DNA from 4 places in the Planococcus sp. ANT_H30 genome. Region 1 is predicted to be linked to each of the others. Evidence: riboswitches for the same ligand, from Rfam matches in the RefSeq annotation. Region 1 holds a riboswitch; each other region holds the start of a gene.

Region 1 (7,428 bases):
ACATTTGCTGCAGTACCAAAGCTATCTTGCGCCATATAAAGTGCGATCATTAATGCTACCATTGTTGCATCAAATCCTAGCATACTTTGCAGTAAACCAATCGCTGCCATAACAGCTCCACCTGGTACGCCTGGTGCTGCAATCATCGTAACACCCAACATTAAAATGAATGGAAAGAAGCTGCTAAATGTCGGCGCTCCACCTGTTAGTAATAATACGCCGATTGCACAGGACACTAATGTAATAGTACTGCCTGATAAATGGATAGTTGCAAACAATGGAACGGTAAAGTCTGTTACGCGTTCGTTAGCTCCCGACTTGCGTGCTTGACGCAATGTGACGGGGATGGTTGCTGCAGAAGACTGCGTTCCAAGTGCTGTAAAATAAGCAGGCATCATCGTTTTTAAAATCGATAATGGATTCTTCCCTTTTAATGCACCAGCTGCCGAATATTGCAGCAACAGCATTGTCCAGTGAAGTATGATAATCATCACAAAGACGACGGCAAACAACGACAAAATTTCAAATACCGCTCCGCCGTACGCCATATTGGCAAATATACCAAAAATATGAAACGGTAACAGAGGAATAATAATGTAAGAAATTGTTTTCTCAATAATTGCCTGAAATTCATCAAAAAACGATACCATTGTTTTGCTTCCTGTAGAAGCCATGCCAATACCTAGTAAAAAAGCCAAGATCAATGCGGACATAACACCAAAAACAGGTGCCATATCGAGTGCGATAAACGAAGTCGCTAAAGCATGCTCTGGATCTTCCATACTGCTTAAAGAACCCGCTTTCATAAAGTTAGGCAGAACTGTCGTTGCCACGAAGAATGCTAAGATTCCTGCCGCAATGGTGGAAGCGTATGCAACAACTGTAGCCATCCCCAATAGCTTACCAGAACCTTTCCCTAGTTTGGCAATTCCCGGTGCAATGAACCCAAGAATGATTAGCGGCACAACAAAGTTTAAAAAGTTACCGAAAATCGTTGTAAACGTCGCAAATACTCTCACTATTTCTTTTGGTGCTACTAACCCAATAAGTACCCCTAGAACGATTGCCACCACTATTCGAGGCAATAAACCAAAATTGAACTTCATGAACCTGTCCCCCTCATATGAACAAATGCTTCTTTTTTATTATTCAAAAATAGCACAAACCTCTCGCGAATGTAAGGTATACAAGAAAACGCGAAATCTTTTTATTATTTAGAAAATAATAAAAAGATGAGAAATGGCTGATGTCCATTCCGACGGACGCTTTCCGCGGGCACGGCCTCAGCCGGCTACGCCGTCTTCACCACATGCTGTTCTCGCAGGAGTCGCCGTCTCCATTCCCATCAGCCGTTCTGGAACAAAAAAGGATACAAAAAACCGTTCATTATTATTCGATGTACCAGCGTCCAACAGATACACACTGTTTTATTCAGCACCTGAAAACTAGCGGATTCCAGCCTGCCCATGCCAAAGACGGTCATCGCGGGCGCAGGTGGCAGCGAAGAGAATTACCTGTATGCGCTCGGGGATGAAAAAGAGCCACGATTCGACTTTCTCATTCCATAAAGTAACCAGCATTCGCCAGCCACTTTCAGGACCCTCTCCAACCAATCAAAAACAGACGGAGAAAAAGAAAATCTTTTTCTCCGTCTGTTTTATTTTAGGGGCTTATGAGACAGCTCCTTTTTTATTCAATCTACCGGTACTACTGAGCCGCCCCATTCTTCTAAAATAAAGTCTTGGATTTCCTGGGATTGTAATACTTCAACTAAAGCTTTCACATTTTCGTTATCTTCATCACCTGCACGCACGGTAATAATATTTACGTATGGCGAATCAGATAATTCTATTGCAATTGAATCTTCTAGAGGGCTGATGCCAGCATCAATCGCATAGTTGGAGTTGATCAAGACTGCATCTCCCTCACCTGATTCATATAATTGAACAAGTAAAGCTGCTTCATAGTCTGGCTCAAGCTGTAAATTTTTCGGATTTTCAACAATATCACTCACTTCAGCCGATGTTTTATCTACACCTTCTGCCAATGTGATTAAGCCTTCTACCTCAAGCAGCGATAAAATACGACCCTGCTCCGATACCGAGTTGCTCATCAAAATGGTTGCATCCTGTGGTAGTTCATCAAGAGAAGCATATTTTTGTGAATAAACACCGATTGGTTCAATGTGAATCCCTCCAGCATTTTCAAACTCATAACCATTATCAGCTATTTGAGTTTCTAAGTAAGGAATAGTTTGGAAATAGTTGGCATCAATTTCACCAGACTCTAAATCTTTGTTTGGCAAAATATAGTCTTGATACGTTTCAACTTCAAGTTCAATTCCTTGCTCTTCTAAAAGGGGCTTCGCTTGTTCTAAAATTTCAGCATGCGGTACGTTAGAAGCGCCTATGCGTAATGTCTTAGACTCTTCTTCACTTGCTCCACCATTTCCACATCCTGCGAGTACCAATGCCGTTAACGCTGTTCCTACTACAAATTTCTTCATCTCAATCTCTCCCTTATGTGTTGTTTTATAGAACGGAAAATCCGTTTTTACCGTTTGTCTGCTTTTATCGTGACCCAATCACCAATGTATTGAATGATAAAGACAATGATTAAGATTAAGATTGTTGCCATCAATGTAACGTCTTCACGACTGCGTTGAAAGCCGTCGAGGAAAGCAAGTGTACCAAGACCACCTGCGCCGATAATGCCGGCCATTGCTGTATAGCCGACCAATGCAATCGCCGTGACCGTAATGCCGGATATTAATGCCGGTTTTGATTCGGGCAATAACACTTTCCAAATGACGGTGCCGGTTGTTGCACCCATTGAACGAGCCGCCTCGATCACACCTTTATCAATTTCTTTTAGCGCAATTAGCACCATTCGTGCATAGAATGGAGCTGAACCGATGATTAATGCCGGTAAAGCCGCATTCGGTCCGCGAATCGATCCCATCAAGAACAAAGTGACAGGAATCAATAAAATGATCAAGATGATAAAAGGAATTGAACGGAAAATATTGACGAATGCGCCAGTCAGCCAATTAACGAGTTTGTTTGCCCACAATTGTTTCGGTGCTGTTAAGAACAAGATAATACCAAGTGCTAAACCAATAACAAATGTAAATACAGTTGATAATGCGGTCATGTAAAGTGTTTCAAGAGTAGCTTCCCACATGCTGTCCCACTTTACATTTGGAAATAACGATTCAATCATTGTCCATCACCTCCGCTTGAATATCTTCTGAGCGAAGAAATACCAGTGCTTCTTCAATTTCTGCTTGAGATCCTTTAAGCTGTAAGATCAAGGTGCCGTATGCGCCACGCTGCGTATGTGAGATATTGCCTTGAACAATATTCACTTCCACGGCATGACTGCGAATCAATTTAGTTAAAATGGGTTGTTCGGTTTGATCGCCAACAAAAACCAATTTCACCAATTCGCCAGTTGGGTATAATTCCCGCAGGTTTTTGATGGTTTCCTGTGAATCTCCACTGTCGGCTACTTGCGCAACAAAGCGTTTCGTGATTGCCTCTTTCGGTGATTGGAACACATGTAAAACGTCGCCAAGTTCTACAACTCGTCCGCCTTCCATTACAGCCACACGGTGGCAAATTTTCCGGATGACGTGCATTTCATGAGTAATCAGTACAATTGTCAATCCCAATCGCTTATTGATGTCTACTAACAAGTCAAGAATGGCATCTGTTGTTTCTGGATCGAGTGCTGATGTCGCTTCGTCACACAACAAGACTTCTGGGTCATTTGCTAATGCCCGGGCAATACCGACGCGTTGTTTTTGTCCTCCTGATAGCTCAGAAGGATAGGCGTTTTCACGACCCGTTAATCCGACTAATTCAATTAACTCCTGTACACGATTTCCGCGTTGTGCTTTTGCCACTCCGGCAATTTCTAGCGGAAATTCAATATTTTCTCTCACTGTACGAGACCATAGTAGATTAAAATGTTGGAAAATCATACTGACTTTCTGACGTGCCTTGCGTAATTCTCCGCCTTTAATCGCTGTGATAATTTGTCCATTAATCTCTACAGTTCCTGACGTTGGTTTTTCTAACCCATTCAACAATCGGATTAAGGTACTTTTACCTGCTCCACTATAACCAATAATACCGAATATCTCTCCATCAGAAATGGATAAGTCCACTTGATCCACAGCTGTTAAAATCGCCTTGCCTGTATCGAATTTTTTTGTCACTTGCTTTAACTCAATCATTCTTCCAACACTCCTAAATCTTAAAAATAAAAAACCCTTCCGCGCATAACTGAGCAGAAGGGCAAACGTATAGTATACGGAAACCAATCTCTCATCGTCCAAAGCTTTCGCTTTGTGTGATTTGGCACCATTTCATTTTCATGACGGTTGCCGGGCTTCATAGGGCACTTCCCTCCACCACTCGTAATAAGAGTTTTGATATGAAATTTTTGAAAAACTTAAGGACTGTATTCTATTTGACTCTTCGCTTGTTGTCTAGATTTCAGACAAGCAATTGGTTTTTTATCAGAAGACTAATTTACCATGACCGGCTGTATTCGTCAACAGGTTTTAACTTACTATACAAGTATGGCACTGATTGAAAAGCATAGATTTTCTCTTTTAGTTTGCCACCTTCTGTTATAAGTAAGCACGGTACACTCTCCACTTCGTAGAGATCCGCTATTTCTTGAACGTAATTTAAATTTGCTTTGCCCATTGGAAGATCCGGTAACAATTCGGTGACAACTGATAGCATCTTAGACGCAACCTGGCAAGTTCCACACATTGGCGCGTACAAATAATAAGCCGTTGATTTATTCGTATTCTTTTCTTTGATCCATTCTTTGTGCGTCCATTCATTCATTTTCTTCATCCCTCTGTTAATAGCTTATTTACCTGGATATTCGCTGTGATGAGCACATCCATCAAGATCCGGAGCGGTGTTGCTGCAACTTCTTTATAATTTCGGTTAATGTAAAAATGACGAGCTTCAGGAAATTCACGCTTGACGAGTTTCCTCAGTTTTTCTCCTGAAGAGTCTGCATCTACTAGTATGATCATATCCTGGCCTTCGTACGGTAATAGTAACTCTTCCAGTCTCGATGCACTTACTGTACCATTTGTACAAAGAATCGTCACGGGTTCTGCAATGAGTGGTGCAATCCTTGACTTATCACTGAGCCCTTCGACAACAATCACCTTTCCCATAACACTCACCCCATCAAATATAAAATAAGAAAAGTTCTAAGACTTAGCGGTAAAAGAAAACTTTCGTTTTATTGCGATAAAGCTCTTTATATAAGTCGAACTAATGATTTCCACTTGTTGATATTCCGTAAAACAGCAGTGCTTTCGAGCTCACAGGATGTGGATCATGCAACCCGTTCCTTTGCTGAGCACAAAGCAGTATAGAAAAGTCGGTTTCTTTTACCAACTTATCTAGTTTTAAAATACCAATAGAACAGGCTGACGTCCATTTCCATGACTTATGCGAACTGCTGACAACACTTATCGGTCATAAAAAAAAGCGCCAAGATAGGCGCTTTTCAGTAATTACTCGTTGGTCATTTCTTTGTATTCGTCTGCTGTCATCAATGCATTAACTTCTTCTTCAGAAGGGGCTTCGATTACAACCATCCAAGCCTGCTCGTAAGGAGACTCGTTCACAAATTCTGGGCTATCTTCAAGTTCAGAGTTAACCTCGATTACTTTTCCGCTAATTGGCGCATACAATTCTGAAACCGTTTTAACGGATTCAACACTGCCGAAAGGCTGATCTTTTTTTAGCTCGTCTCCAACTTGTGGAAGTTCAACAAAAACGATATCCCCTAGTTCCGCTTGTGCGAAATGAGTGATACCGATACGTGCATTGCCATCTTCGGTTTTAACCCATTCATGTTCTTTTGAATAACGAAGTTCTGCTGGTGTGCTCATCTTGACCCCTCCAAATTATGTAGTTCATTCACATTCAGTTTGACATAAACAGCCGCGAAATACAAGATGGTGCTACTCGCTTACAACCAGCTATTTTGATAATCTGCTTCTTTAAAGCCAAGTGTCACTTTTTCACCATCCCAAGCCAAGGGACGCTTGATCAGCATGCCATCAGAAGCAAGTAGTTCCAATTGCTGGTCTTCGCTCATAGTCGATAACTTATCTTTTAAACTAAGTGAGCGATAAACCAAACCACTCGTATTAAAAAACTTCTTCAATTCTAAACCACTCGCTTGATACATTTGAGCTAATTGTTCTTTAGTTGGTGGGTTTTCCGCAATGTGTATTTCATTGAATTCCACTTTGTTTTGTTCTAGCCAACTTTTTCCTTTACGGCAAGTCATGCATTTTGGATATGCGTAATAAGTAATCACCTTAAAACCTCCCTTTTTTCTAAGCTTACCAAAGAGAAGCCTTGTGGTCGATGAATAAAAACAGGCAACCCCCAAATTAACGGAGTTGCCTGTTTCATAAAACTTCTTACACGACGTATTTCTCTACATCAATTAGCTTAACAGCAGCTTCGCGTTTTTTCGCAATAACGTTATAAGGAGTTGAACGCGTTAATTTGCGCAACGCTGAAAGCATCATGCGTTGGTTATCGCCTTCAATAGCCGCGATCAATGTTTCTTTCGCATCTCGCTCGATTTGATCAAACGCTTCTTGACAATAAATTTGTGTATACAACAGTTTTTGTTTTGCTTTTTCTTCACCTGAAGCGGCAATTGCTTTTTCAGTACGCAACACGACAGATTCCATCGCAAAGACGTTGCTGACGATATCGGCAATGTTCACTAGCACTTCTTGTTCGGCCTCTAGTTTTGTGCCGTATGTTTGTGCCGCTAGTCCCGCTGCGAGCAATGCAATTTTCTTCGCGTTTTTTACCAAGTATTTTTCTTGGTCTAATGCATCTGTCCCTACTTCTTCAGGCATCATCATTAACAGCTCTTCTTGTAACTTTTGAGCGTGTTGCAATAACGGCAATTCACCTTTCATTGCTTTACGCAACAACGTACCTGGTACGAGTAACCGGTTGATTTCGTTGGTGCCTTCGAAAATACGGTTAATGCGTGAATCGCGGTAAATGCGCTCAATTTCATATTCTTGCATAAAGCCGTAACCACCATGCAATTGAACGCCTTCATCGACGATATAATCTAACGTTTCTGTACCGAAAAATTTATTTAACGAACATTCTACCGCAAATTCAGCAATTGAATCTGCCACTAGCTTGCCGTCTGCTTGTTGCTCGTCTGTAAACCCGCTCATTCGGTCTTCAAAAAGGCCAACAGTACGGTAAACAGAACTTTCAACTGCATACAATTTAGAAGCCATTGTCGCCAATTTTTCGCGCGTCAAGTTGAAAGACGAGATTGGTGTTTTAAACTGCTGACGTTGGTTCGTATACGGAATTGTCAATTCCATCGCACGTT
Region 2 (7,428 bases), on a different contig from region 1:
GCTGATCCCGGATGAACGCTTTTCCCTTGAATGGTCAGTTTCCCGCTCGCTGCGTTAAAACTTTCGTACTGCAACTCGCCAAGAGGGCCGCCGTCCATGGTGTATGCATATTGTGCACCAAAGCGTTCAACGTCGAATTTATGTGGACCGCGACCAATTTCTTCGTCTGGTGTAAAGGCGACGCGGATTTTTCCATGCTCAATTTCAGGATGAGCATTTAAATATTCCATTGCAGTCATAATTTCAGCAATACCGGCTTTGTTGTCTGCGCCAAGTAATGTCGTGCCATCTGTTGTGATTAGCGTATGGCCCACGTAGTCTTTTAAAGAAGGAAAATCCGACACAGTCATCGTAATGCTGTTATTTAGTGAGATGTCCTGTCCATTGTAATTATCAATACGTTTCGGATTAACGTTTTTTCCAGTAAAGTCTGTTGCAGTGTCAACATGTGCCAAAAAACCAATTACAGGAACTTCTCTGTCGGTATTGGCCGGAAGCGTGCCGAAAAGGTAACCGGATTTATCCATATCGACATCAGTCAAGCCAATGGTTTTCATTTCCTGTTCCAATTCACGGAGCAAGTCCCACTGCCCAGTTGTAGAAGGGGTGGTGGTACTAGTGAAATCGGATTGTGTATCGATTTTGGTGTAACGAACGAGTCGTTCAATTAAAGTCTCTAACATGTATAAATCCTCCTAGAATAAGTTCTGTACAAGTTGAATGGTGTTGCCGACTTTTTAGAGTTATGGAACAGCAACTTCAACCCATATAGTAGTAGTTTAGCACGAAGTGGGAAAATGGTGAAAATTCTGGTCACAAAAAAACGACGCCCGGCAAGGGACATCGTTCAATTAGTTTTGCTTTTTCAGTTTTAATGCTTCTGTATGCGCAGCTTGTACTTCCTCTAGTAGAGATGTCTTTGTCAGCAATAGATACCCAGTAGTAGCTAATGCTTTAGCGCCTTTGATCAACGCATTATTGCCTTGCTCTGATTTAGCAGCTTCACGAAACTCAGCAGTATGGGCAATTAGGCTTTCAGGACCAATTTTAATATAGCCATGTGCAGTAGGGACTACGTAACTAATGTTGCCAGCATCGGTAGAACCAAGACCAGAAATCCGGGAATCTGCCACCGCCTCACCTAGTGCTTCAAGCTCGCTACGAACAATCACATCCAAAGCGGGTGTAATGACCAAGTCACGCACTTCATTTTGGAAACGTTCGATTTTCACTGTAGCACCAGTTGCCAATGCCGCGCCTTCAGCAATCGCTCGAATTTTACGAGCAGTGTCAGCTGTTTTCTTCCAAGAATCACCCCGAATATAAAAGCGTGCCGCCGCATATTCAGGAATGATGTTCGGTGCATCACCTCCATGAGTGATAATCCCGTGGATACGCGCATCTGAAGGTAATTGCTGACGCAAAGCATTGATGCTATTAAATAGCTGCAAGACCGCATCAAGTGCATTAATGCCTTGTTCAGGAGAGCCTGCTGCATGCGCGGGCTTACCGTAAAAGTGGAATTCCAATGGATCAACAGCAAGGGAAGGACCAGTGACAGCTGAATTTCCAGAAGGATGTAGCATCAAAGCCGCATCAATACCTTCGAGCAGGCCGTGTTTAACGAAACTGCCCTTGGCGCTACCATTTGGACCGCCTTCTTCTGCAGGTGTTCCAAGAACGACAACTCGGCCACCAATAAGGTCTAAGGTTTCTGATAATGCAATGGCGGCAGCGACGCTAGTGGTTCCAATAATGTTGTGGCCGCAGGCATGACCGATTCCAGGCAGTGCATCATATTCAGCAAGGTAAGCGATTGTTGGCCCAGAAAGTGAGCTTTCTTTACTGGCAAAAAAAGCAGTGTCGTGACCGGCGACGCCTTTGTCAACGGTAAATCCTGCGTCTTCAAGCAAATCAATTAATAAAGAACTCGCATAAAATTCTTCATTACCAAGTTCAGGTTTGGCGTGAATTGCCTGGCTTGTTTCAATATATATCGTACGTTGCGAGTCGATGGATTGAGAGATGATCTGTCTTGCTTCCTTGATAAGGGTCATTGGAATTCCTCCTATATAGATAACTTCATAGATAACTTCTTATTGGTAATCGACAAGCTCATCTACTGTAACAACAGTTGGAATTTGAGCACCTTTCGTATGCTCAATAATAAATTCAGCGGTATCTTCCTGTTGATAAATCTCGACGATTTTCTGGTAAGCTTCATTATCAGCGTCTTCAGCGTTTGCAGCAATCAAGTTAATATACGGTTTAGCCGTATCACTTTCGCGAGCGATTGGATCTTTAGTTGGGTTTAATCCCGCATCAACGGCAACACCATTGTTGATGATTGAAGCAGCCACATCAGGCATTGCACGTGGTGTATGACCAGACACCATAGGGACAATTTCAATGTTTTTTGGGTTTTCGATAATGTCTTCTGCCGTTCCAGTAAGTCCAGCATCGTCAGAAAGTGTGATCAATCCTGCTTCGTCGAGAAGTAATAGTGCGCGGCCCATGTTGGTCGCTTCATTGGGAGTTGCGATTTGTGAACCTTCAGGAATATCATCGATAGATTCGTATTTATCAGAATACAAGCCCATCGGTGCAATGACGGTCGAACCAATCGGCACGATATCAATATTATGCTCAGCAACAAATTCATCAAAATAAGAAATCGTCTGGAACGCATTCAAATCCAGTTCCCCTTCAGCTAGCGCTAGGTTCGGAGCTACATAATCAGAAAAAGTTTGGATTTCCAACTCAATTCCTTCCTTCTCCGCTTTGTCCGCAATATAATCCCAAATCGTCGTATCCGAACCGCTAATACCAAGTGTTACGGTCGTTTTGCCTTGTGCATTGCTATCGTCTCCGCAAGCAGCCAAAATGAATACCAGTAGTAAAAGTAATGTTGCTGTTAAAATTTTTTTCATGAGTAATTCCTCCATTTTTAAGGTGTATTTTACTAATTACGTCTGACTTGCCTCGATAATACATTTCCAAAAGATTGAACGCCTTGTACCAGTATGACCAAAATAGCTACTGTGATGAACATTACGACCGTGTCGAATCGTTGATATCCGTATGTAATGGCTAAGTCCCCAAGACCACCGCCGCCAATAGCGCCAGCCATTGCAGAAGCACCAATAAGTCCAACTACAGCGATTGTCAAAGCAAGAACAAGTGAACTTAACGCTTCGGGAATCAAGAAGCGAAAAATAATTTGCAACGGAGAGGCACCCATTGCTTGTGCGGCCTCGATCACACCTTTATCAACTTCAAGCAAAGAGTTTTCAATTAACCGAGCAATGTATGGCCCCGCATAGAAAACTAGTGGAACGATGGCTGCAGCTGTACCAATCGATGTACCGACAATGAGCCGAGTTAATGGAATAATGGCAACCATTAAAATAATAAAAGGAATAGAGCGAAAAATATTGATGACGACATTCAATACTTTAGACACGATTTCATTTTCCAACAAATGTCCATGACGTGTAACGACTAACAAGATACCGAGAGGAAAGCCAATCAATAACGAAAATCCAAACGCAACACCTGTCATATAGACGGTTTCCCATAAAGCTTCCAAAATTTGTTCGTAATCAACGGACATAATCAATGACCTCCTCTATTTGAATAGTGCTGTCCCTAATAGAAGATAAGGCACGTTCCACTTCGCTTGACTCTCCAGAGAATTCGACAATTAAGTTGCCGTATGGAACACCTTGCAATTCGGTAATATTGCCGAATAGTACATTCAAATCAACGTTAAAGTCACGTGACACTCGGGACATGAAGGGTTGACCGACTGATGTGCCAGTAAACTGCAACCGGTATATGGCCTGATTATTTTGTTTATCTTGAATTTGTGCTAGCAGCGATTCAGGCAACTCGTCGTTCATAACAGAGCGAACAAATCGTTTGGTGGTAGCTTGCTGTGGATTAGAGAAAACGTTAAAGACGCTTCCTTGCTCAATAACTTTCCCTGCTTCAAGCACGGCCACTTTGTCACAGATTTCTCGAATGACGCCCATTTCGTGTGTGATGAGCAGGATGGTAATATTGTATTCTTTATTGATTTTGCGAAGTAGGTCCAAAATCGATTTCGTCGTTTGTGGATCAAGTGCTGATGTTGCTTCGTCGCATAACAGAACGGAAGGATTCGTTGCAAGAGCACGAGCAATGCCGATGCGTTGCTTTTGTCCACCTGACAGCTGGTCTGGATATTTTTGCGCCTGATCTGCAAGTCCAACGAAATCGAGCAACTCTTTTACTTGTTTTTCGATATCATTTTTCGGTGTGTTAGCTAACAGGAGCGGCATAGCGACGTTATGATAAACCGTTTTTGAATGGAGTAAATTAAAATGTTGGAAAATCATACCGATATCTTTTCTGATAGTACGAATTTCTTTGCTAGATAGCGTCGAAATATCCTTTCCGTGAATTAATACACGTCCTTTAGAAGGACGTTCGAGCAAGTTTACAGTGCGGATTAGCGAGCTTTTACCGGCTCCACTAAAGCCAATAACTCCGTAGATTTCGCCAGTTTGGACAGTTAAATCGATGCCGTTCAATGCATAGATTTCCTGTTTACCTGATTGGTAGGTTTTGGCGACGCCTTCGAATTGAATCATAGTAAGTAGACCTCCTCATGCTGTATTGTTATTCAAATCGTTAATGCTCACAATCCGTCGAGAAACTAGACAAAAAGAGCCCCCTTTTTTCTTAACCATAAGAAAAAAGAGGGCTCCTGTTGAAACCATCTAATTCTCATCTTCCAAATGCATGGATGCATTTGCAGGAGTTGGCACAGTTTTTGCGGTTAAACAAATCTGCTGCCGAAACGTCATAGGGCCTGTCCCTCGGTTTCTCTGGATAAGAAAGTGATGTATGCTATTCGATTCGTGATTCCTACTTTATGGCGGAATAACAAAAAAGTCAAGATGAATATTGAAATTTATTTTTTAATCTTCAAAATTCATTGTATTCCTTTCTAAATGGACGGGGTAGGTTTCTTTCGAAAAACTGATGATACTGTAGGTTCATTGCCATTCTTTATTCGTATAATATTTTCTCGATGTTTCCATACAGCCATCGTGAACAGGACTAGCGCTATTAGTAACGGCCATAGACCGACTGCAGGGATAAAGGCAATTACAAAATACACGGCGTACAAAACGAATACGCCAATGACAAGATAATTTGTTACCAGTGAAACAATGATCAATAACAATAATCCGAGCAACCCGAGCTTCCAGTCAAGCGCTATCATTACACCTATTACAGATGCTGTACCTTTTCCGCCGTCAAAGTTCATATAGAACGGAAAATTATGACCAACTATTACGGCAGCTCCTGCAACGAACAATAGTGTCCAGATTGTTGCAGTTGAAAAGCTACTTAAGTCCACTAACAAACGTAACCCTGCAACAACAGCAAAGCCTTTGAAAACGTCAATAAAGGCAACGAGCAAACCATATTTCCAACCCAGCACGATGGCTGCATTAGAAGCACCGGAATTTTTTACGCCCGAATTTTTGATGTTCACGCCTGATACGGCTTGTGCAACAAGTGAACCATGACAACAACCGATAAAATAACCTGTAATCAATAAGAGCAAAATCCAAATGACCATCATTAATTCCTCCTCTACACTAAAAGATAACGTTTGAAAGAAGACAAGGTTTCAAATTTTTTTGACTAATAAGCTTGACAAACGCCAATAAAGTTTTTATACTTCACAACAAGATCAAAAATCAAATCAAATACTCTTATCAAGAGTGGCGGAGGGATAGGCCCTGTGATGCCCGGCAACCGACAGACATTTTGTTTGTAAAGGTGCTAATTCCTACAGAATCGATTTACAGGTTCTGAGAGATAAGAGGAGGAAACTCCGTAATTTACGGCCCTCTTCTTAGCGAAGGGGGCTTTTTTCGTCCCCTTTAGCATGTGTTACTACTAAAAAAACAGGGGGAATAGAAAATGACAAACTTTAAACCAGAAACATTATTATTACACGGAGGACAACAACCAGATCCAACGACAGGCTCTAGAGGTGTTCCTGTTTATAAAACCACTTCGTATGTTTTTAAAAATACACAGCATGCACAAGACCTCTTTGGACTGAAAGATACAGGCAATATTTACTCACGCATTATGAATCCGACGGTCGATGTCTTTGAACAACGAGTAGCGTTACTAGAAGGTGGCACTGCAGCAGTTGCTCTTTCTTCAGGAATGGCCGCTATTGCTTTTTCCATTTTGAACATTGCAGAAGCGGGTGATGAAATCGTAGCAGATAGCAGTCTTTACGGTGGCACCTACAATTTGTTTGCTAACACGCTACCACGCTATGGCATCACAACAAAATTCGTCGATGCGACCGATCCAGAAAATTTTAAAGCAGCAATTACAGATAAAACAAAAGCGATATTTGGTGAAATTATTGGCAATCCAAGCTTGAATGTTTTTGATGTCGAAAAAGTAGCAGAAATTGCCCATGCTAACGGATTGCCGTTATTGATTGATAATACATTTGCCTCTCCTTACGGCAGCAACCCGATTGAGTTTGGTGCAGACGTCGTCATTCATTCTGCGACAAAGTGGATTGGCGGACACGGAACGACAATTGGTGGCGTTGCGGTGGATGCTGGGAAATTCAATTGGGACAATCCACGTTTCCCAAATTATACACAGCCTGACGAAACCTATCATGGACTGCGGTACGGCATTGATGTACCAGGTGCAGCTTTTGCGACAAAACTTCGCGTTCAATTATTACGTGATTTTGGCCCTTCACTAAGCCCGGATAGTGCTCATGCTTTACTGCAAGGATTAGAAACTTTACATTTACGGATTCCAAAACACAATAGCAACGCTCAAATTATTGCAGATTACTTAAAACAGCATCCACAAATCGAGTGGGTAAACTTCCTTGGATTTGAAGAACATCCTTCTCATCAATTGGCGAAGAAATACTTGAAAAATGAAGGTTATGGATCGATTGTCAATTTTGGTATCAAAGGTGGAAGAGAAGCAGGACGTAACGTAATTGATCACATAAATCTCTGGTCTCATGTAGCCAATGTAGGAGACGCCAAGTCGCTAATTATTCACCCGGCTTCCACGACACATCAGCAATTGAACGATGAAGAGTTAACTGCATCTGGCGTAACGGAAGAGTTGATTCGTTTGTCTGTTGGATTGGAGAATGCAGAAGATTTAATCGCTGATTTGGAACAGGCCATACAGGCAGCAGTTTTGGAAAAGGTATAAGGAGGGATCGTCATGAAAACAGTATCCATTGGCTCATTAATCCTGGACTCTACTAAGACGATAGATGATGTGGAACTTGCATACGAACGTCTCGGAGATGAAACAGCTCCTGCGATCCTGATTTGCCATGCATTGACAGGTAACCAATACGCA
Region 3 (7,428 bases), on a different contig from region 1:
CCTAAATGGCCCCATCCTTTTGAATCGATAGCATCGAATACTACAGCTCCCAGCTGCTTGGATTTAAGAAGTACATCCGGGTCAACGTTCGGTGTTGTCGGGTACAAAATAGAACCGGATACCAGTTCTCCATCTCGCTCACTTTGAGTACCTTGATGATGCAAATCAATCATGTAATCAATATCATATTTTCTCATCACATTTTCGTGGAAGGCTTTTGTTTCAGGTTGAATTTTGGTAATGTGATCACGGTTCAAATCAATGCCGTCCGCGTTATAGCGTGTGAGATTCCGCTCTCCTTTCGCTATGTAATCATCTAATGAAAAATTCACATCTCCCATTGCTCCATCTGGATTGAGCATCGGCACGATTAACATATTGACGCCATCTATTACCCCTTTCATCTTGCCTGTTCCAAGGTGTTTGATAAATTCAAGCGCGCCTTCTGTTGTCAATTGTTCGTTGCCATGTTGTTGAGTGAGAAAAAGAATGGTTGGATTTTCAGGATTTGTCACATACTTAACTAAGTACAAATCACGCCCTTTAATACTTTGTCCAATTACTTCAAGTTCCATATTTTTTTGTTTGGCTTCTTGTGTTTGTAAAAAATCCGCCATTTCATCATATGTTGTTAGTATGGATGTGTTGATGGTTTCGTTGCCACCATAAGCTGGTCCATCCCCCACTGCTCCGACAACAGGCGACATAAAAGGAGAAGCGCTCAAAACCATCGCTCCGGCAATTGTTAATGTCATCATTTTTTTGCGAATCATCTTCTTGTTAGCTGTTTTCGTCACATTCATTTTCTTCATCCATTTTCCACCCCTATGATTTTTTTAGAAACGGTCTTAAGAAAAACAATTCAGCTCCATCTGTAGCCTCCGCTCCAAAGTATTTCGTCACACTAAGTTCTTCCTTCTTTATTGATTGAAATCCTTTAATTGATTTTAAAATGAACAAATGGAATCAGTATATTTTAAATTAACAGTCTATTAGTCATATTGAACACTATAACTTTCTTCTTAGCATCAAAAAACCACTTCCTCTAGTGGAAGTGGTTAGAATATAAAATGTATTTATTATTGATCTGTGAATAAAGAAATGTCAGTTTGTCTACGTCTTTTCATTTCTTCAGCAATCAATTCAAAGGTTTTGAGTTTGTCCTTAAAATCGTACGTTGCTGAAACTAGCATGACTTCGTCTGCTTCGTATTCTGAAGCTACTGTTTCGAGTTGGTCTACAACGTGTTGCGACGTGCCCACTACCATGCGACGACGATTTTCAGCGACTAATTGCTTTTCGAATTTCGAGTATGGATAAGCACTTGCTTTTTCAGGTGGCGGTGTGCCGTTTGAGGGCATCCCTTGCGCACTCATGGATAATGATAAATCTAAAGAAGAGGCGATCCACTCTACTAGTTCAGGTGTTTCTTGGCAGACTACAAAAATGGCAATACCGACATAAGGGTTACTGCCATCAATTGACTTAAACTGTTTTCGGTATTCTTTTGTAAAGTTTTGGCCGCCTTCTCCATTGATAAAGTGAGCAAACATATAAGGCAATCCTTTTTCAGCTGCTAGCCGTGCTGAATTTTCACTAGATCCTAAAATCCAGATGGGTGGCGTATTTACCGTAACCGGCGTTGCTTTCATGCCAAAGTATGGATGGTCTTCTGGAATAGCATCGTTTAAGTACATACAGAGCTCGTCTATTTGTTTAGGAAATAGACTACTGTCTCGCTTTTTCCCTTCATTTAATGCATAAGAAGCACGTGGCATACCACCAGGTGCTCGTCCCATTCCTGCATCGATTCTTCCAGGATATAAGGCTTCCAGCAATTTGAAGTTTTCCGCAATTTTAAAAGCAGCATAATGTGGCAGCATGACGCCACCAGAACCTAGCCGTATTGTTTGAGTCACAGCTCCTAGATGCGCAATCAGCACTTCTGGAGAAGATCCGGCTAGCGTTGTTGCATCATGATGCTCAGACACCCAAAAGCGTGTATAACCCCACTTTTCAGCTTGTTGTGCAAGAATGGCGGTATGCTTTAATGCCTCCTGCGGTGTGCTGCCTTCTGAAATTGGTGATTGGTCTAATAGGCTATACTTTAATGCCATAAAAATTCTCTCCTTTACAAAAAAACAAACAGCTTATTCTTCAACCAAGTAACCGACAGAGCGCAAAACTGTATGAATAAACGCCTGCGCTGCTAGAAAGACTTCTTCTTTTTCAGGTTCTTGGAAAATATCGTGATAGCAGAATTTCCATTCTTTGTAGCTGAATTCGTTTAGTTGTTGCTTTAGTAACCATTGACGAGCTACTTCTTTCTCAACAATCAAATCTCGCTCTGCTGTATACAAACAAGTCGGAATCTGCGGATACCTGTCAATACTTGCAGCCGTTTCTTTCATATAACTCTGCACTTCTTTATACCAACTTGCAGTAATAACCGTTTGATACCGCTTGCTTTCGGTTTCTTGACTATAAGAAAAACGATCGCGTGTCAGGTGGCGTAATTCGATGCCATGATCCATCTTTCTGCGGCCAGTCAATTGCGCAACTCCCGGAAATGCGTTTGGCGCTTTCGGTGGCAATTTTTTTAACTGCAACCAAGGCGACGTAAAAATAACTCCGGCTACATTGAATTTCCGGTTCCCTAAGACATTCATCGCAATGGTTGCGCCCAGTCCATGGGCAATGACAAATACTGGCAACTCATTTTCTGACGACAGTCTCAGCAACTCATTTACTGCCTGTTCATAGTCATCAAACGATTCTCGGTGAACTTTGTCCGCTCCCGCATTTTTGCCATGGCCCGGTAAATCTCCTGTATATACGTCAAATCCTGCCGATCGCCATTTTTCAATTTGCCATGCATAGCGCAGGTGTTGTTCATACGCACTATGTATGAACACAACTACTGCCTTTGCTGATCCTTCAGCCTGCCATTTCCACATAATCCAACTTCCTTTCCCTGCTAATCAATTCTTGATGTTGTCTGTTAATTTGACGTTTTGATTTGATTTGTTACGATTAAGAATATCTTATCTTGTTTAAAGGAGCTTTGCTATGATTTATCCATTTAAAGACAAATTCCCTAAAATCGATCCATCTGTTTTCATTGCAGACTACGTCACAATTTCTGGTGATGTGACAATTGGCACAGACTCTTCTGTGTGGTTTAATACGGTGATTCGCGGGGATGTCTCTCCGACGATTATTGGCGATAAAGTCAACATTCAAGACCTCTGCATGCTTCATCAAAGCCCGGGTAAAACCTTGCTTCTTGAAGATGACGTGACCATTGGCCATCAAGTTACACTTCACAGTTGCATTGTTCGTAAAGGTGCTCTCGTCGGCATGGGTTCGATTATTCTTGACGGCGCTGAAATCGGAGAAGGCGCATTTATTGGTGCGGGTAGTCTCGTACCGCCTGGAAAAGTTATCCCTCCTGGCATGCTAGCACTCGGACGCCCCGCGAAAGTCGTCCGCGAACTTCGTGAAGACGATAAAGAAGATATGGAACGTATTGTTCGAGAGTATGCAGAAAAAGCAGCTTATTATAAATCACTCCAAAAAAAGTAACAATAAAAAAGGACGACCGGGCATCACTGCCTAGTCGTCCTTTTCGTTTTGTTAACTTATACGCCAGCTTGTTCTTTTAAGATCGCTGCTTTGTCTGTACGTTCCCACGGCAAATCAACATCCGTACGGCCAAAATGTCCGTAAGCTGCCGTTTGCTTGTAGATCGGGCGACGTAGATCCAACATTTTAATGATGCCAGCAGGACGCAAGTCAAAGTTTGCACGTACCAAATCATCTAATGTGTCTTCATCAACGATGCCAGTTCCAAACGTATCAAATGCGATCGATACAGGATGTGCTACACCAATTGCATAAGCTAGTTGCACTTCGCACTTATCTGCAAGGCCAGCTGCGACAATGTTTTTTGCAACATAACGTGCCGCGTAAGCCGCTGAACGGTCAACTTTTGTTGCGTCTTTCCCTGAGAATGCGCCGCCACCGTGACGAGCATAACCACCGTATGTATCTACGATGATTTTACGTCCAGTTAAACCTGCATCTCCTTGAGGTCCACCGATAACAAAACGGCCAGTTGGGTTGATAAAATATTTTGTTTCTTCATCGATCCACTTTGCTGGAACAACTTCGTTAATGACGTATTCCTTAATATTACGTTGAATTTGTTCTAACGTTACTTCTGGATGATGTTGAGTTGAGATAACAATGGTATCCACACGAAGCGGTTTGTTGTTTTCGTCATATTCAACGGTCACTTGCGTTTTGCCATCTGGACGCAAGTATGGAAGAATTTCTTCTTTGCGTACTTCAGCCAAACGATGTGCCAATTTATGTGCCAATGAAATTGGCAAGGGCATTAACTCTTCTGTTTCGTTGTTCGCATATCCAAACATTAACCCTTGGTCACCTGCACCGATATCGTCTAACTCTTTATCTGTCATTTGGCCTTCGCGTGATTCAAGCGCTACGTTTACTCCAGCAGCGATGTCCGGTGATTGCTCATCGATTGCGGTAAGAACTGCACTTGTTTCTGAGTCGAAACCATATTTAGCTCGCGTATAGCCAATTTCTCTTACCGTTTGTCGAACGACTTTCGGAATATCCACATACGTAGAAGTGGTAATTTCTCCGGCTACTAGAACGAGTCCTGTCGTAACGGTCGTTTCACACGCAACGCGTGCATTTGGATCCTCGGTTAAAATGGCATCCAAAATAGCATCTGAGATTTGATCACAAATTTTATCTGGATGTCCTTCTGTTACTGATTCTGATGTAAATAATCGACGGTTTTTCAAAAAATGTTCCTCCTTATATCCTGCGAGATTGCTCTCGAAATTGATACGGTACTCGTTTCCCATGTCAAGTCCGTTCCAGACAATCTGGATTGAACTTCAAGCCGTTTGTGGCCTTTCACACGAGGATTAAGGGCATTTCACAAAAAAATCCCTTCACTCATTCGTCATGAGGAAAGGAAGAATCATCATTAGCACCTTTCACTCTTATCATCCAAGGTCTGTGCACCTTGTGTCAGGTTGGGCACCATCACTGCAAAAGCAGCAGGTTGCCGGGTTTCATAGGGCCTGCCCCCTCCACCAGCTCGGAATAAGAGTATCCGTTCAATTTTTCATCATACGGAATTAGCAAAGCGATGTCAACAATTTTCGAAAATAAAATTACATTCTTCAAATAAAAACAATGATTTTTTGATTATGCTATTCTACTAAACTTTAGATTCCCGCAAGTAAAAAACCAAACTATTCAGTAATATCTCTGTTCACACAAAGCCATTGTACACTGTAGAAAACCGCTTTAAAAGGCATCAGTACTATTTAGAAATTATAGAAATAATTCTACGTATTGTCGGAGCTATCCTCTAATATTTTTTAATTTCCCCAGTGGATTAGTGTAGACTAATAAAGCTAATGTGTTATACTAATGAACGAATATACATCCTCCCCATTATGGGAATAACAGAAAAGGAAGGTACATATATATGACTTCAGTGAACTTTGCAAACGATTTAAAAGATCTTTTGACTGGCCAAAATGTGCATGTTCAATTATCAGTGCCACAATTAGTGGAAGCGGCAACATCCCGCAAAGAAGCAGTATTAACTCGGGAAGGCGCTGTAACAGCGGAAACAGGAAAATATACTGGCCGCTCACCGAAAGACAAATACATGGTGGAAGAAGAAAGTTCTAAAAACAAAGTCGACTGGGGCAATGTGAACCGTCCGATTTCAAGCGAAGTATTTGAAAAGCTTTACGCTAAAGTGATTAAGCACCTTAAAGACAAAGATGCGCTTTATGTATTCAAAGGATTTGCCGGAGCCGACCATGAATCACGTGTGCCCATCCAAACAATCAATGAATACGCATGGCATAATCTATTTGCTCACCAATTGTTCATCCGGCCTACAGCTGAAGAATTGCAAACACACGAAGCTGAATTCACAGTTGTGTACGCTCCGACTTTTCAAGCAGACCCTGCAGTTGATGGTACAGCTTCTGAAACATTTATCATTGTATCGATGGAGCAAGGCATTATTTTGATCGGCGGCACTGAGTACGCTGGCGAAATGAAAAAATCAATTTTCTCTATCATGAACTACTTACTTCCTGAAAAAGGAATTTTACCTATGCATTGTTCAGCAAACGTTGGTCCAGAAGGCGACGTAACTTTATTTTTCGGTTTATCCGGAACAGGTAAAACAACTTTATCAGCTGACGGTGATCGCAAACTAATCGGTGATGATGAGCACGGCTGGTCAGATAACGGCGTATTTAACATTGAAGGCGGTTGCTACGCTAAAACGATTAATTTGTCTCGTGAAAATGAACCACAAATTTACGACGCAATCCGTTTTGGTTCAGTACTTGAAAACGTAGTAGTGGACCCTGAAACACGCATTCCAAATTATAATGACGGTTCATTAACTGAAAACACACGTGCAGCATACCCAATGCAAGCAATCGACAATATTGTAGACCCTTCTGTTGCAGGACATCCGAAAACAATTGTCTTTTTGACTGCTGACGCATTTGGCGTATTGCCTCCAATCAGTAAATTAACAAAAGAACAGGCAATGTACCACTTTTTAAGCGGCTATACATCGAAACTTGCTGGAACAGAGCGCGGAATCACTTCACCTGAAGCAACATTCTCTACATGCTTCGGTTCACCTTTCTTGCCGTTGCACGCAACAGTTTACGCTGAAATGCTTGGTAAGAAAATCGACGAGCACGGCGCTCAAGTTTTCCTCGTTAACACTGGATGGACTGGTGGCGTATACGGAGTCGGTAGCCGTATGAAACTTTCTTACACACGCACAATGGTTCGCGCTGCGATCAAAGGCGAATTAAACACAGTGCCAACTGAAAAAGAAGCAGTCTTCGGTTTTGAAATTCCAACTGAAGTACCTGGAGTTCCAAGTGAAGTATTAAACCCACGCCATGCATGGTCAGACAAAGCAGCTTATGACCAAAAAGCAAATGAATTGGCGCAAGAATTCCAAGAAAACTTTAAAAAGTTCGGCACTGTCGCACCTGAAATCAGCGTGCTAGGCGGACCAACTCAAAAATAATCTTGCAAAAACCCGTTCGGATTTTATTCCGAACGGGTTTTTTTACTTTTCTTTTTCTCTCATCCACAGACAAACTGCTTTGACTGTTTTCCAATTCGCTGCAGGTGGAAAAAAGTGCGTGTAATCTGGAAAATACCATGTTTCATGCGGCTGATCCTTTAACTTTAATGCCTCTTCTAACAAATATGCTTGTCCGGGTGAGACATTGTCATCTAGTAAACCGTGAATGATCAAAACGGGCGCAGTATTTTCTTCAATCCGCAATAATGGGTTGCGCTCTTCAAATTGAGTTAAAGCGGTGT
Region 4 (7,428 bases), on a different contig from region 1:
CGAAAAACCTTTGGTTGCCACCTAAGCACTCAAGTCAGACATGGCTAATGGCAGCTCAACAACCGTTATTCGAAACAGAAGAAGATGAAGACCAATGGATTGCATTTTCACTCGAAAATCGTTTGTCGCAGTTAAACTGGCTGACGCCTCAAGGTCCTTACGTTAAGCTTCAATTGACGGACGACCCACGAACACAACTTGCCTATGGGTATATCGATAAGCGAACGGCCGACCTCTCTTCCCTTGAATGGAATGAAACTTCGCCCTCTTTGTTCTTTGAGTCCATGATACTAAATGCTGAAATCAATCAATAATCATCTAAAAAGCGTTAAAGCCCCTGCTTTAACGCTTTTTTATATTCTTATCTTCTTTTCTTAATACCCAGGCAGTTAGCTTTCAAATTAACTAAAAATTCCGTATAATTAAAGTGAGTTAAAACCTTATTTCTGTTGCTACGCGGCGGCTGATTACTATATGAGGAGGTTGGTCATAATGGAACGCCGAGTACTCGATTCACAAGAAATAGAACTTCGGTTAGATGATGATTTTAATGCGATTCTGAATATGATTGGCGAAGGTGCACCCGTTTACACAACTTACAAAGAATTCAAGATAGAAAAAGAACGGCAGCGTGAAGAAGAAAAAGATCTTCATTAATGTTGAATCATCGCTTTTCCGTTACCGGAGAGGCGATTTTTTTTATAACAAAAAGGGAGTGGCATGCAAAAGGAGCTACACTCAAAAGGTCCTAATTTATGACCTTTTGGGGCAGCCCCTTTACTTAATTCATCATTTTTGCTACAAAATCATATGAGCGCAAACGATCTTCCTGATAAAAAACCGGCGAATTGACGATAATCTCATTGGCTCTTGTTTTTTGAATAAAGTTTTTCAACTTTTGTCTAACAAGATCCGGTGTTCCAACCATCGTCGATTCAGAATCTAATTTGTCCCGGAAAATCGCAATTTCGCGGTCTGTCCAAACTTCCTCCAAGTGATCGATGGGTGCTCTAAATGTAGTTGGCTCGCCTCGCATCAAGGAGAACATCTGCTGCTGCGAAGAAGTCGCCAACCATTCTGCACGTTCTTGTGTTTTTGCAACAATAATCGTAACGCCAAGCATCGCGTAAGGAGCGGCCAACACCTGTGACGGTTTAAAGTTTTGATGATAAAGTTGCAAAGCCTGCATCATGTAATCCGGTGCGAAATGACTAGCAAATGAAAATGGCAAACCTTTTAACGCAGCCAGCTGTGCACTAAATCCACTCGATCCGAGTAGCCAAAGCGGAATCTTTATATTAGTACCAGGGTACGCCCGAACACGTCCGACAGGGTTAGCTGAAAAGTAATTTTCTAACTCCGCAACTTGCTGGGGAAAATCATCTCCGCTGCTATTCAAATTCCGACGTAACGCATGCGCAGTAGCTTGATCACTACCAGGTGCACGCCCTAGACCTAAATCAATGCGTCCAGGATAAATAGTTTCCAATGTACCAAATTGCTCTGCTATAACAAGCGGTGCATGATTCGGTAGCATAACTCCACCTGAACCTACACGAATCGACTCTGTTGCGCCTGCAATATGTCCAATAAGGACAGATGTCGCAGAACTGCCGATACCCGGCATATTATGATGTTCAGCTAGCCAATAGCGATTAAACCCCAATCGCTCCACATGCTGTGCCAACTCCACACTATTTTTAAAGGTCTGCGCTGTTTCTGCACCTTCGTTTATCGGTGCTAAATCAAGCACCGCCAATGGGATATTTTCAAATTTCTTAATGTGCATAATTACGTTCACTCCTATTCTCTTCCATTGTAGCGATGTTTATCTGAACCGTCCCTTTTTTTGCTCAAGCTATGAAAAGTGAAAGTGCCTCGTCAGCTCTGACAGGCATAAGACAGACCAGCAGTGTGGCGTTCTTTGCCACGCAGCTGGGTTGACTTATGTCCCGAAGAGCTAGGCACTTGCAACTGGACACCGAAAAGCGCAAGCTGCCATGTAGATTCGACGGGCATAAGACGCTCTGGCGAAGTGGCATGTTTTCAGCCACACAGCCGGAGTGGCTTATGACCCGAGAATCTGGCAGCTGGAGCTGGACAACATGAAAAGTGAAAGTGCCTCGTCAGCTCTGACAGGCATAAGACAGACCAGCAGTGTGGCGTTCTTTGCCACGCAGCTGGGTTGACTTATGTCCCGAAGAGCTAGGCACTTGCAACTGGACACCGAAAAGCGCAAGCTACCATGTAGATTCGACGGGCATAAGACGCTCTGGTGAAGTGGCATGTTTTCAGCCACACAGCCGGAGTGGCTTATGACCCGAGAATCTGGCAGCTGGAGCTGGACAACATGAAAAGTGAAAGTGCCTCGTCAGCTCTGACAGGCATAAGACAGACCAGCAGTGTGGTGTTCTTTGCCACGCAGCTGGGTTGACTTATGTCCCGAAGAGCTAGGCACTTGCAACTGGACACCGAAAAGCGCAAGCTGCCATGTAGATTCGACGGGCATAAGACGCTCTGGCGAAGTGGCGTGTTTTCAGCCACACAGCCGGAGTGGCTTATGACCCGAGAATCTGGCAGCTGGAGCTGGACAACATGAAAAGTGAAAGTGCCTCGTCAGCTCTGACAGGCATAAGACAGATCAGCAGTGTGGCGTTCTTTGCCACGCAGCTGGGTTGACTTATGTCCCGAAGAGCTAGGCACTTGCAACTGGACACCGAAAAGCGCAAGCTGCCATGTAGATTCGACGGGCATAAAGAAATTTTTCTTTTCCTATCCTCCCTTTACTAATCAAGCTAGTTGCCTACCCACTTCTTATATTTGCATTATTTAAAATTCAACACTTGCTTTCTTTCATTAATTGATTTATGATTAGGAACATCTAAACAGAAACACTAAACTTAATAAGATATTTCTTATCTAGAGAGACGGAGGGATTTGGCCCTGTGAAGTCTCAGCAACCAGTCTGACGAAGACTACGGTGCTAATTCCAATAGGCTTCTGCCTAACAGATGAGAAGAATGCATTTCCGGACAGGGGCTTTTCTTCTTTATGAAGAAAAGCCCCTGTTTTCTTATTGAGAGGATGAGTAACATGACAAAACACAGCTTGGAAACTTTATTAGTTCAATTAGGCAATCACAGCGATCCCACAACAGGAGCCGTTAATCCGCCCATTTACTTGTCGACAGCCTACGAACATCAAGGACTTGGCCAATCAACTGGCTATGATTATACGCGCACGAAAAACCCGACTCGCTCTGTTCTGGAAGAAGGATTTGCAGAACTTGAAGGCGCAGATGCTGCATTTGCTTGCAGTTCTGGAATGGCAGCTATTCAACTCGTTTTGTCTCTTTTTCGTCCAGGTGATGAATTGTTAGTACCGGAAGATATTTATGGTGGAACATACCGCCTATTAGATCACTTTGCATCAGCTTATAATATTCACCCCAACTACGCCGAGTTCAAAGATGTCCAAGACACAGAACAAAAAATAACCATTCATACACGTGCACTTTTTATTGAAACGCCCACCAATCCACTGATGCAAGAAATTGATCTCGTTGCTTATGCCGCATTGGCTAAAAAGCATAAGCTTCTATTAATCGTCGATAATACATTTTTAACGCCATTCTTCCAACAGCCCCTATTACTGGGTGCAGACATTGTTATCCATAGTGCAACGAAATATATTGGTGGTCATAATGATGTTTTAGCTGGACTTGTTGCCGCTAAAGGCGATCGCATTTGCGAAAAACTGGCAACATTCCATAACTCGGTTGGTGCCGTTTTGTCCCCTTTTGACTCTTGGTTACTGGTTCGCGGATTAAAGACATTGCCTTTACGGATGCGACAGCATGACGCAAACGCGAAAACCATTGCTGAGTTCTTGTCTCAGCAGTCGTCTGTGTCTGATGTGTTGTATCCTGGAAAAGGCGGCATGTTGTCCTTCCGTTTGCAAAAAGAAGAATGGATAGCTCCTTTTCTTGAACACATTAAACTCATCACCTTTGCGGAAAGTCTTGGCGGTGTTGAAAGTTTTATTACTTACCCCGCCACCCAAACTCATGCAGACATGCCTTTTGAAGAACGGACGAAACGTGGCGTTTGCAATCGGTTATTGCGATTTTCAGTCGGGGTGGAACTTGCTGAAGATTTAATTGCTGATTTAGCACAAGCGTTTTCAGAACTAAATAAGGAGGTAGTTGAATATGACCGATCGCATTGAAACGAAGTTTATTCACTCTACTGGAGTCGACCCACAAACTGGAGCTGTCAATGTACCTATCTATTTATCTTCCACTTTCCACCAACAAAGCCTGGATTCGTTTGGACCGTTTGATTATAGCCGTTCTGGAAACCCCACTCGCCTAGCGTTAGAAGAAACCATCGCTAAGCTAGAAGGAGGCAAGCGTGGGTTCGCCTTTTCTTCAGGGATGGCTGCTATTTCCTCTGCTTTTATGCTGTTGTCTTCAGGTGACCATGTCTTAGTGTCAGAAGACGTTTACGGCGGAACTTATCGTTTTATCACGGAAATTTTGGACAAATTCAATATCGAATATACCTTTGTGAATATGACGGACTTAAACGAAATGGCTAATGCCATCCAGCCAAATACAAAAGTGATTTACTTGGAAACGCCATCAAATCCTGTTATGAATATTACGGATATTGAAATCGCTGCAAAACTAGCGAAAGCCAATAACTGTTTAACGTTTGTTGACAACACCTTTATGACACCGCTTTACCAGAATCCACTGGAGCTTGGTGCAGATATCGTTCTTCACAGTGCAACGAAATTTCTGTCAGGTCATAGCGACGTCATCGCAGGTCTTGCTGTGACCAAAGATGAAGAACTTGGAAACCGTTTGGGCTTTATCCAAAACACGTTTGGCTCTGTTCTAGGAGCTCAAGATTCTTACCTGTTAATCCAAGGCATAAAAACTTTAGGCGCTCGGTTAGGCCAGTCATCTCAATCGGCTCGCGTTATTGCTGAATACTTGCAGAACCATCCGTTAATTGAAGAAGTATACTACCCCGGATTTTCGTTCCATCCTGGAAACCCAATTCACGAACGCCAAGCTACAAATGCAGGAGCGGTTCTATCATTTCGTTTAGCTGATAAAAAATCCGTTCGTATATTTGTCGAACATCTGAGAATTCCGGTGTTTGCAGTTAGTTTAGGCGCAGTCGAATCGATTTTGTCCTATCCTGCAACGATGTCTCATGGCTCAATGCCTCCAGAAGAACGCGAAAAACGTGGAATCACCGACGGCTTGCTACGTTTTTCTGTCGGCTTAGAACATTGTGATGATTTGGTGCAAGATCTAAACCAAGCACTATTACAAGTAGCCCGTCGAAAAGGATTAAGCATCGCAAATTAAAGTTCCTTCTATAGAAAGAACTTTTGTTCTAAGAAACCCTCTTGCCTCATCTGGCAAGAGGGTTTCTTATGAATAGAGAACTCGATTTATCTTGCAATCCTCTATCAAATTCTTCTTGGCTTTAAGCTATCTCTTGTTTTTCGCTCATTTCCATTTCTGCAACAACAGGGAATCGCAAATGAATAATGATTGGTAATTACTCACTCATTTTTTAGACACAATTATTAAAAAAACAAGAGATTCTATTGATAATGATTGACATTCTCAATTGGAACTTTATAATTGATGATGAGAATGATTTTCATTTGAAATCTCAATTACACATTAAGGGGAGAGACATCCATGAACAAACTTTTTTATCTGGTTATCGCTTTATTAGTTCTTGTTTTAGCTGCATGCGGAAGCAATGATGCATCCGAACCGGCAACAGATGCACCTGAAGAAACAGCTGAAAGCAAAGAAGTTAATTTATATACGGCAAGACATTACGATGTAGATGATGAATTATACAAAAAGTTTGAAGAAGAAACGGGTATTAAAGTAAATCTAATTAAAGGTGACGCAGATGAGTTGCTTGAGCGCATTAAGCGTGAAGGAGATGGCACTGAAGCTGATTTATTCTTGACTGCAGATGCTGGACGTTTATACCGTGCTAAAGAAGATGGCTTGCTACAGTCCGTATCAAGTGACATACTAGACGAACAAATTCCTGAAAAATTCCAAGACACAGACCAAATGTGGTATGGCTTAACAAAACGTGCACGTGTACTTGTCTACAACAAAGAAACTGTAAAACCTGAAGAATTATCTACTTATGAAGCTTTGACAGAAGACGAGTGGAATGGCCGTGTATTGATTCGTGGCTCTGAAAATATTTACAATCAATCGCTACTTGCTTCGTTTATTGAAATAGAGGGTGAAGAAAAAGCGAAAGAATGGGCTGCAGGCCTAGTAAATAATTTCGCACGTGATCCTGAAGGCGGAGATCGGGACCAAGCTAAAGCAATCGCTGCTGGAGTTGGCGACGTTGCTATTATGAACAGCTATTATTTTGGACAAATGTTGAACTCTGAAGATCCTGCTGAAGTAGAAGTAGCAGAAGGACTTGGATTGTTCTTCCCGAACCAAGATACGACTGGTACTCACGTGAACGTTAGTGGTGCGGGTGTTGTGAAAACAGCTAAAAACAAAGAAAATGCTATAAAACTTCTTGAATTCCTTTCTGCACCTGAAGCACAAGGAACGTTTGCAGAAACAAATTACGAATACCCAGTAAATGAAAAAGTCGAACCTTCTGAGTTACTAACATCATGGGGTGAATTTAAAGAACAGGACATTCCGCTTTCTGCTTTAGGAGACAATAATGCGAAATCAATTCTGATCTTTAATGAAGTCGGCTGGAAATAATGAATATGCTGTGCCCTTGCTGTATGTTTACAGCAAGGGATTTCTGGCGATTGGAGAAGGTGGCTTAACCATGCAAAGAAGATTAGCTAATATAAATATTTGGACGGTTGCAGCCATCGTCATTATCGCTGCATTGTTTTTACCGAATTTAACAATTGTGACAGGTCTTTTCACCCCCTCTAACGAGAACTGGGCACATATGAAAGAATTTGTCCTTTGGTCGTTTGTAAAAAACTCCTTAATACTCGTTGTAGCCACCGCTGCTTCAACAATTTTTATCGGTCTAAGCTTAGCTTGGCTGATTGCCCAGTATCAGTTCCCTTTCCGACGATTTTTAAAATGGGCACTGATTCTCCCCCTCTCAATCCCACCTTTTATTGGGGCCTACACGTACCACGGGATTTTTAATTATACGGGTGTGATTCAGACAACACTCCGTGAGCGCTTTGATATGGAACTAAATCCAGCATATTTTGACATCATGAACTTGCCAGGTGCTATTTTCATTTACACGGTTTTCTTGTATCCCTATGTTTACACCATCACACAAGTTTTTTTGGCACAGCAGTCGGCTTCACTCATTGAAAGTACACGATTACTTGGGAAAGGCCCATGGCGAACGTTTTTTCAAGTAGTCG

What was found. A riboswitch is a leader RNA that binds a small molecule or an ion and turns the genes downstream of it on or off. The one in region 1 is predicted to bind S-adenosylmethionine.
Region 2: another riboswitch for S-adenosylmethionine. It lies ahead of FQ085_RS04310 (methionine ABC transporter ATP-binding protein); the one in region 1 lies ahead of FQ085_RS11965 (methionine ABC transporter ATP-binding protein).
Region 3: another riboswitch for S-adenosylmethionine. It lies ahead of metK (methionine adenosyltransferase); the one in region 1 lies ahead of FQ085_RS11965 (methionine ABC transporter ATP-binding protein).
Region 4: another riboswitch for S-adenosylmethionine. It lies ahead of FQ085_RS02540 (methionine biosynthesis PLP-dependent protein); the one in region 1 lies ahead of FQ085_RS11965 (methionine ABC transporter ATP-binding protein).

What each region holds. Positions count from the first base shown of each region.
Region 1 covers NZ_VOBJ01000005.1:92,768-100,195, forward strand. Annotated here, with positions in the region: gene FQ085_RS11950 (dicarboxylate/amino acid:cation symporter) at 1-1,106, opposite strand, end outside; gene FQ085_RS11955 (MetQ/NlpA family ABC transporter substrate-binding protein) at 1,694-2,506, opposite strand; gene FQ085_RS11960 (methionine ABC transporter permease) at 2,554-3,222, opposite strand; gene FQ085_RS11965 (methionine ABC transporter ATP-binding protein) at 3,215-4,240, opposite strand; SAM riboswitch class I at 4,329-4,433, opposite strand; gene FQ085_RS11970 (thioredoxin family protein) at 4,539-4,865, opposite strand; gene FQ085_RS11975 (ribonuclease M5) at 4,871-5,209, opposite strand; gene gcvH (glycine cleavage system protein GcvH) at 5,555-5,935, opposite strand; gene FQ085_RS11985 (arsenate reductase family protein) at 6,016-6,369, opposite strand; gene FQ085_RS11990 (acyl-CoA dehydrogenase family protein) at 6,476-7,428, opposite strand, start outside.
Region 2 covers NZ_VOBJ01000001.1:919,110-926,537, reverse strand. Annotated here, with positions in the region: gene pepT (peptidase T) at 1-683, opposite strand, end outside; gene FQ085_RS04325 (M20 family metallopeptidase) at 852-2,057, opposite strand; gene FQ085_RS04320 (MetQ/NlpA family ABC transporter substrate-binding protein) at 2,097-2,930, opposite strand; gene FQ085_RS04315 (methionine ABC transporter permease) at 2,963-3,613, opposite strand; gene FQ085_RS04310 (methionine ABC transporter ATP-binding protein) at 3,603-4,634, opposite strand; SAM riboswitch class I at 4,768-4,882, opposite strand; gene FQ085_RS04305 (glycerol-3-phosphate acyltransferase) at 4,994-5,635, opposite strand; SAM riboswitch class I at 5,769-5,884, shown strand; gene FQ085_RS04300 (O-acetylhomoserine aminocarboxypropyltransferase/cysteine synthase family protein) at 5,983-7,275, shown strand; gene metX (homoserine O-acetyltransferase MetX) at 7,288-7,428, shown strand, end outside.
Region 3 covers NZ_VOBJ01000002.1:461,518-468,945, forward strand. Annotated here, with positions in the region: gene FQ085_RS08185 (M14 family zinc carboxypeptidase) at 1-812, opposite strand, end outside; gene FQ085_RS08190 (LLM class flavin-dependent oxidoreductase) at 1,080-2,117, opposite strand; gene FQ085_RS08195 (alpha/beta hydrolase) at 2,151-2,957, opposite strand; gene FQ085_RS08200 (gamma carbonic anhydrase) at 3,070-3,585, shown strand; gene metK (methionine adenosyltransferase) at 3,642-4,838, opposite strand; SAM riboswitch class I at 5,040-5,152, opposite strand; gene pckA (phosphoenolpyruvate carboxykinase (ATP)) at 5,537-7,126, shown strand; gene FQ085_RS08215 (alpha/beta hydrolase family protein) at 7,169-7,428, opposite strand, start outside.
Region 4 covers NZ_VOBJ01000001.1:511,637-519,064, forward strand. Annotated here, with positions in the region: gene FQ085_RS02530 (hypothetical protein) at 1-314, shown strand, start outside; gene FQ085_RS17975 (hypothetical protein) at 493-657, shown strand; gene FQ085_RS02535 (LLM class flavin-dependent oxidoreductase) at 782-1,789, opposite strand; SAM riboswitch class I at 2,913-3,018, shown strand; gene FQ085_RS02540 (methionine biosynthesis PLP-dependent protein) at 3,094-4,227, shown strand; gene metC (cystathionine beta-lyase) at 4,211-5,383, shown strand; gene FQ085_RS02550 (Fe(3+) ABC transporter substrate-binding protein) at 5,726-6,790, shown strand; gene FQ085_RS02555 (ABC transporter permease) at 6,861-7,428, shown strand, end outside.